2 regions of the Labrys sp. HAY1-8F genome follow, and region 1 is predicted to be linked to the other one. Evidence: predicted binding sites of a transcription regulator. Region 1 holds the regulator's gene; the other holds the start of a gene.
The links. The regulator LexA, encoded in region 1, represses DNA repair genes until DNA is damaged. The targets are predictions, from matches to a motif close to TGTTCNNNNTGTGTTCNG.
Positions count from the first base shown of each region.

Region 2: ACR9ZN_RS23500 (YifB family Mg chelatase-like AAA ATPase) is a predicted target of LexA. The motif match lies at 1,648-1,665, and genes of this name have one in related genera.

Region 1 is NZ_JBPGWZ010000002.1:5,463,490-5,467,419, forward strand. It holds gene ACR9ZN_RS34325 (ComEC/Rec2 family competence protein) at 1-206, shown strand, start outside; gene ACR9ZN_RS34330 (TOBE domain-containing protein) at 236-442, shown strand; gene ACR9ZN_RS34335 (pentapeptide repeat-containing protein) at 547-1,230, opposite strand; gene lexA (transcriptional repressor LexA) at 1,257-1,973, opposite strand; gene ACR9ZN_RS34345 (molybdopterin molybdotransferase MoeA) at 2,086-3,306, opposite strand; gene moaC (cyclic pyranopterin monophosphate synthase MoaC) at 3,303-3,806, opposite strand; gene trpC (indole-3-glycerol phosphate synthase TrpC) at 3,803-3,930, opposite strand, start outside.
Region 2 is NZ_JBPGWZ010000002.1:3,123,457-3,127,386, reverse strand. It holds gene ACR9ZN_RS23500 (YifB family Mg chelatase-like AAA ATPase) at 60-1,598, opposite strand; gene ACR9ZN_RS23495 (LysR family transcriptional regulator) at 1,811-2,725, shown strand; gene ACR9ZN_RS23490 (SDR family NAD(P)-dependent oxidoreductase) at 2,926-3,681, shown strand; gene ACR9ZN_RS23485 (alcohol dehydrogenase catalytic domain-containing protein) at 3,753-3,930, shown strand, end outside.

The sequences.
Region 1 (3,930 bases):
GCTCGATAGCACTTTATGTAGAGCCGTCGGCGAGCGGCGATATCAGTCCGCGCTGGCGTCTCGTCATGGCCCGCCATCCCCAAGCGTCCCGTCCATGGGTACCGAGCCGGGTGATTGTGCCGCCGAAGCCTCTGCCCCAGGCGGCAGTACAAGTCCCAGCGACGGATAGGCCTATGGACCGCGTCACCGCCGAAACCGATAACTGACGCGAGATTCTCACAAGAAAGGACGGACCATGAAAATCAGCGCCCGCAACCAGATCAAGGGCACGATCAAGAGCGTGACGAAGGGGCAGACCACCTCCCATATCCAGCTCGAGATCAACGGTACCATCATTACCGCTTCGATCACCAATGAGGCCGTCGATGATCTCCAGCTCAAGCCCGGCCAGAACGCCTATGCCGTGATCAAGGCCTCCGACGTCATGATCGCGGTCGACTGATCGGCGCTGTCAGCCAGGCCGGGTCTTCGGACAGATGGTAGTTCGAAGACACCCGGAGGCTACCCGACCATCAAGCGGATTTGCCTGCGAACTCCAGACCTTCTTCAGGCGATCCGCAAGCCTAGCTCGGCTAGCAATTGGCCGGCCTGGTTTTTCGAGATCGTGGCGCCCTTGAAATAACGGGCGTCACCAAGCTTCAAGCCGCCGAGATCGGCACTGCGTAGATCCGCTCCTTCAAAACGGGCATCGACCAGATTGGCATCGCGCAGGCTGCACTCTTCGAAGATGACATCGCGGAAATCGCATTGGCGCAGATCGGCCTGGGTGAAGTCGAGGCGGCGTAGCGTGGACTTGCGAAAGGAAAAGGCCGGCAGTTTCGCCGACATAAGCAAGACCTCCTCGAAAACGAGCCCGAATGCGGCGATTTCCGAGAGATCCGCGCCTGTCAGCTTGCAGCCGGTAAAAACCGCCGAGGCTGCTTTGGCGCGTCGAAAGCTGGCATTGCTGTAGTCACCCGTGCGGAATGCAGCATCTTCGAGGTCGGTGCCACGGAAATCGGCACCGCCCGCCTTGCAATTGCGCCATAGCGTATTCGCGAGCTTGGCGCCGACCAGCTTGGCATTTTTGAGAATGCAACGCTCGAACGACCAGTGGGACAGGTCGAGACGCGAAAGATCGCATTCCTCCAGTTCACAATCGACAAGGCAATACGGCGCGCGCTCCTTGAGCAACCGCTCGACGTCACGGCGTTCCAGAGCGTGGCCGCTGACTGTATGAAGGCCAGTCATTGCAAGCGAACCAAATTCGCATGCTCTCAATATCGGCGGAACAGGCCCACCAATTTACCCTGGATCTGTACCCTGTCCGGGCCGAAAATACGGGTTTCGTAAGCCGGATTGGCCGCCTCCAGCGCAATGGAGGCGCCGCGCTTGCGCAAGCGCTTCAGCGTGGCTTCCTCATCGTCGATCAGGGCTACCACGATATCGCCGGTATCGGCATGGTCCTGGCGGCGGATCAGCACGGTGTCATTGTCGAAGATACCAGCTTCGATCATTGAATCACCGCGCACTTCCAGGGCGAAATGATCACCTGAGGACAGCATTTCCGGCGTAACGCTGATGGTATGGCTCTTGGTCTGGATGGCGGAGACCGGCGTACCGGCGGCGATGCGTCCCATCACCGGGACCAGAACCGGCCGGCCGACATCCTCGTCCATTTCCGGCCTGACGGGGCGGACCTTGCCGAGATTGCCCTCGATCACGTTGGGGCGGAAGCCCCGCTGCGAAGAGGCCAGCGACAGGCCGCCTGGCACGGCGGATTCGGGCAGGCGTACCACTTCGAGCGCGCGTGCCCGGTTTGGCAGGCGCCGGATGAAGCCGCGCTCCTCCAGAGCCATGATCAGGCGGTGGATGCCGGACTTGGAGCGCAGGTCCAGCGCCTCCTTCATTTCATCGAAGGAGGGGGGCACGCCCTGTTCCTTCAGGCGCTCATGAATGAACCGAAGCAATTCGTGTTGTTTCTTGGTCAGCATGGCTTTCCCGTCGTGGCGGCCGCGAATCACGGTGAAGGTGTAAACAAAACAAGAACAGTGCTACATGTTCCTACTGTGTTCTGCAACTGTGAAGTTCAGGTTAAGGGTAGCGTCAATAGCCGGCCGCACGAAGATCGATGATCTCGCAGATATCGCCTGGTTTTGCTTCCGGCGCAAAGGGCGGCCGGACAACCAGACAGTCGGCATGCTGCATCACACTCACCAGCGACGAATCCTGCAGCGCCAGCGGTTTCACCTTGAGGATGTCTGACGTGTCGTCAAGCACGAAGCGGGCACGGATATAGTCTTCACGAACGTCGTTGGCTGGCCAAGCGCTGGCGAAGACGGCCTTGCGGCGGGACAGACCCGCATCGGCCCGCCCCAGCAACGTACGCAACAAGGGTACCAGGAAGAGGACGCCGCAGACCACCGAGGATACCGGATTGCCGGGCAGGCCGAGGATATGCATTGAGCCAAGCCGCCCGTGCAGCAGGGGCTTGCCCGGGCGCATGGCGATCTTCCAGAAGCCGAGCCGCATGCCTTCGCGGGTGAGCGCGGTCTGGATCAGATCGTGATCGCCGACCGAAGCACCGCCGATGGTGACGAGCACATCCGCCTTCTCGGTACGAGCCCGCCGAACGGCAGCTTCCAGGGCCGGGAAGTCGTCGCTGGCGATGCCGAGGTCGAGCACTTCGCCCCCCTCGGCCTCGACCAGTGCCCGAATGGCGAAATTGTTGGAGGCGACGATCTGATTCTCGCCGATGGCTTGACCGGGCAGTACCAATTCATCGCCGGTCGCGAGAATAGCAACTTTGGGGCGGCGGCGGACCGGCAGGGCAGGATGATTCATGGCCGCGGCAAGCGCTATGTCGCGGGGACCGATGACGGTGCCTGATGTCAAAGCCTCCCGTCCTTCGGCAAAGTCCAGGCCACGGGCCCGGATATGCTGGCCGAGCCTGGCCGCCGCCTCCACGATGACGCGATTGCCCTCGCGGCTCGTGTGCTCCTGGATCACCACTGTGTCGGCGCCATCCGGCACGGGCGCACCCGTGAAGATGCGAACGGCCTGGTTTTCGCCAACTCGTCCGGCGTAGCCATGCCCCGCCGCCGATTCTCCGATCAATTCGAGGCTGGCACCTTCCTTGGCATCTGCCGCTCGCACCGCGTAGCCGTCCATGGCCGAGGCGTTGAAGCCGGGCTGGGTCCTCAGCGCCGTGATGGCCGAAGCGAGAACACGTCCGCGCGTGGCATGCAGCGATATTGTTTCGGTTGGAAGCGGGGCTACGCCGGCAACCACCTTGGCCAGCGCGTCCGCGACGGGAAGCAGGCTCATCGATTTTCCTCCGCATGCCAATCGCCGGATTTGCCGCCGGATTTCTCCACGAGCCTGATCGCCTCGATGCGCATACCCCGATCGACGGCCTTGACCATGTCATAGATGGTCAGGCAGGCCACGGAGACTGCGGTAAGCGCTTCCATCTCCACGCCGGTCTGGCCGGCAACCTTGGCCGTCGCCCGCACGGTCAGACCCGGCAGAGCGGTGTCGGGCTCGATTTCGACGGCAACCTTGCTGAGAAGCAGCGGATGGCAAAGCGGAATCAGCTCATGCGTCTTCTTGGCTGCCATGATGCCGGCGATGCGGGCCGTGGCGCGGACATCGCCTTTCTTGGCATCGCCGGACAACACGAGGTCGAGCGTTTCACGCTGCATCACCACGCGCCCTTCAGCGATCGCGGTGCGGCTGGTCACGGCCTTTTGCGAGACGTCGACCATATTCGCCTCGCCGGAGGCGTCGAGATGGGTGAGGCCGCGTTTCGTGCGCTGCTGGCTCATGCCGCGCTATCCAGGGCCAGCAAGGCGCGGGTGGCGGCGGTGACGTCGGCCTGGCGCATCAGGCTTTCGCCGACCAGGAAGGTGTTGACCCCGACCCGCTGCAGGCGGCCGACGTCGGCTGGCG
Region 2 (3,930 bases), 2.3 Mb from region 1:
GCTTGGCGGCCGTGTCGCCAGCCTGTCCATGTCGCAGATAGCGCGTGATAAGGTCGAGCCTAGGCCAGAACCGTCGCCCTGTCCGTCCTCGCCCGGTAGCTCAACGCTTCGGCGATGTGGATGCGGCCGACATCGGTCTCGCCGTCGAGATCGGCCAAGGTGCGCGAGACGCGCAACACGCGGTGGAAGCCGCGGGCCGACAGGCGCATGGCCTCCGAGGCATCGCGCAGAAGCTTGGTGGCTCCCGCGTCGGGGCGGGTGACCTCCTCGACCACATTGACCGGCACGCTGGCATTGGTGGAGCCGTCGGGCAGGCCGAGTGTGCGGTAGCGTTGGGCGGCACGGTCCCGGGCTTCCGCCACCCGGGCCGCCACCTCGGCCGAGCCTTCGGCGGGCGGTGGCAGGATGAGGTCGGCGGCGGAGACGGCGGGCACCTCGACGACGATGTCGATGCGGTCGAGCAGCGGGCCGGAGATGCGGGCCTGATAGTCGGCGGCGCAGCGCTCAACCGGCCCGCGCCGGCAGGCGAAGCCCGGATCGTTGGCCTTGCCGCAGCGGCACGGATTCATGGCCGCGACGAGCTGGATCCGAGCGGGATAGGCGACGCGGGCATTGGCCCTGGCGATCACGGCCTCGCCCGACTCCAGCGGCTGGCGCAGGGCATCGAGGGTTTGTGGTGCGAATTCAGGCATCTCGTCGAGGAAGAGCACGCCGTGATGCGAGAGCGACACTTCGCCGGGCCTGGCATGGATGCCGCCGCCGATCAGGGCCGCCATCGAGGCCGAATGATGCGGGGCGCGGAAGGGGCGCCGGCTGGTGAGCTCGCCGCCGGCGAGTTGGCCCGCCACAGAATGGATCATCGAGATTTCCAGGAGCTCGGCTGGCACCAAAGGCGGCAGGATCGAGGGCAGCCTTGCCGCCAGCATGGACTTGCCGGAGCCGGCCGGGCCGATCATCAGGAGATTATGCGCACCGGCGGCTGCCACCTCCAAAGCGCGCTTGGCGGTCTCCTGGCCCTTGATGTCCTTGAGGTCGGGCAGGGCGGCCGCTGGCGCGGCGATGCGCGGCTGCGGGCGGGAGAGCAACTGTGTGCCCTTGAAATGATTGACGAGCTGGATCAGCGAACGGGGGGCGAGAATGTCCATCTCCGGGCTGGCCCAGGCCGCCTCCGGCCCGCAGGCGGCGGGGCAGATCAGGCCAAGCCCGCGGCCATTGGCGGCGACGGCGGAGGGCAGCACGCCGGCGACCTTGGTGATGGTGCCGTCGAGGCCAAGCTCGCCAAGCACGCAATAGCCCTCCAGCGCGTCATGGGGAATGGCGCCGATGGCGGCCATCACCCCGAGCGCGATGGGCAGGTCGAAATGCGAGCCCTCCTTGGGCAGGTCGGCCGGGGCGAGATTGACGGTGATGCGCTTGGCCGGCAGGGCGAGGCCGGCGGCGGTGAGGGCGGCGCGTACCCTCTCGCGCGCTTCCGACACCGCCTTGTCGGGCAGGCCGACGATGGTGAACACCACCGAACCGGTCATGATCTGGACTTGCACGTCGACCTGGCGCGCTTCCACGCCCTCGAATGCCACCGTCGCGACGCGCGATACCATCTCGTTTCCCCGTCAGCCTCCCCGACGATAGCGGGGAAGCACGGCATCGCCAAGCAAAATGAGAACAAAACGTGATTACAGACTGCAAAATCGATACCGCTTCGTGGTTTATGTGACCGTTGCGCATGGCAAGACACTTGTACCGATCTGCAATGGAAACGCCGAACGAGCTGGGTATAGTCATCCCAGCGCTCCGATCAGGCAGGCCTCATTTGGATCAGATACTCGCCATACGCACCTTCGTTCGCGTCGCCGAAGCCCGGTCCTTCGCCAAGGCCGCGGACGCAATGAGCCTGCCCCGTTCCTCCGTCAGCAAGCTGGTGCAAGATCTCGAGGCGCATCTTGGAACGAAGCTTGTCGAGCGAACGACGCGCTCGGTGACAATGACCACGGAGGGCGCCGCCTATCATGAGCGCGCACTGCGCCTTCTGGCCGATCTCGACGATATGGACGGCATCGTCGCCGGCTCTCGCAGCACCCCGAAGGGCAGGCTCCGCGTGGACATCGGATCGGTTCTGGCAAACAGGATACTGATCCCCTGCCTCTCGGACTTTCAACGCCAGTATCCGGACATCGACCTTCTTCTGGGCGTCAGCGACCGCTCCGCTGACCTCATAGGCGAAGGAATAGACTGCGTCATCCGTGGCGGTTCCCTCGTCGCTTCTGCGATGAAGGCAAGGAAGCTGTGCGAGCTTGATTATGTCCTCTGCGCAGCGCCCAGTTATCTCGAAGGTCGGGAGCCGCCCGCTCACCCTGACGATATCCACGGGCACCGGGTCGTCAGCTATTTTTCGGCATCGTCTGGAAAACGATTTCCATTGCGCTTCCAGAGGGTTGACGAACGGATAGAGTTCATCCCGTCGGCGAGCGGCCTCTCGGTCAACGAGAGCACCGCACATCTCAATTCGCTGCTTGCCGGCTTGGGGATCGGGCAGAGCTTCGGTTTCCTTGCAAGACCTCATATTGAGTGCGGCTCGCTGGTCGAATTTCTTCCCGCCTGGAAGCCGGAGAACCACGTCCTGCACCTCGTCTATCCCGCAGATAGATTTCCCAATCCTCGATTGCGGGCATTCGCGGACTGGGCCCAGCAAGTGTTCGAGCGCGTCGACGCCAGGCGTGGCGACTAGGTGCCCGAGATTGTCCATGTGAATGGATAATCTCTTCATACCGGGCCGCTTCTCGCCGTCGGACTGACGAATTAGCTTCTCCACATCGGACGGCAACGACAGGCCAAGGGCCAACGCCACCTCCCGAACAGTTTCAAAGCATCATTGGCCGCGTTCGCTCGGGATGATCCGCTACGCGTGCCCAGTAACAGGAGAGTAAGATGACCAATAGACTTGCGAACAAGATCGCCGTCGTTACTGGCGCAACCAGCGGCATCGGCCTTTCGACCGCCAAGCTCTTTGCGGCCGAAGGCGCCCGCGTCTATATCACCGGCCGCCGCAAGGACGCTCTGGACAAGGCAGTGGCCGAGATCGGCAAAGGGGCAGTCGGTGTTCAGGCAGATTCCAGCAACAATGACGATCTCGACAGGCTCTTCGCTCAGGTGAAATCGGAACAGGGGCGCCTGGACGTCCTCGTCGTTAACGCAGGCGGCGGCAGCATGCTTCCGCTTGGCCAGATCTCCGAAGAACAAATTGACGACACCTTCGGCCGCAACGTGAAAGCCGTCATATTCACAGTGCAGAAGGCGCTCTCGCTGCTGGGCAAGGGCTCGTCCGTCGTACTGACCGGTTCCACCGCCGGTACCGAAGGCACTGCTGCTTTTTCCGTTTACTCGGCGTCCAAGGCGGCCGTCCGCAACCTGGCCCGTTCCTGGGCTCTCGACCTCAAGGGCACCGGCATCCGCGTCAACGTCGTTTCGCCCGGTGCGACCCGCACGCCCGGCCTCGTCGAGCTTGCCGGTGACGACAGGGAGCAGCAGCAAGGCCTCCTGGACTACCTTGCTTCGCGCATTCCGCTCGGTCGCGTTGGAGAATCGGAGGAAATCGCCAAGGCGACGCTATTCCTGGCTTCCGACGATGCAAGCTTCGTCAATGGCGCCGAGCTCTTCGCCGATGGCGGCCAGGCCCAGGTCTAATCTTGAGTCGGGATCTAGTCTTGAGACGGGGGCGGCCGGTATCTGCTCCCCATTTTCCAGGAGGGTCAGCAATGCGCGCTACAGTCTATTTCAAGCACGGAAAGCCTGAAGAGGTCCTTCAGACTGTCGAAGTCGAGGAGCTCGAGCGCCCGGGACGCGACGAAGTTCTGATCCGCGTCCTCCTCCGTCCCGTTCACCACGGCGATCTGCTCGGCGTAACAGGACGCTACCAGCCGGGATCGATCGTCC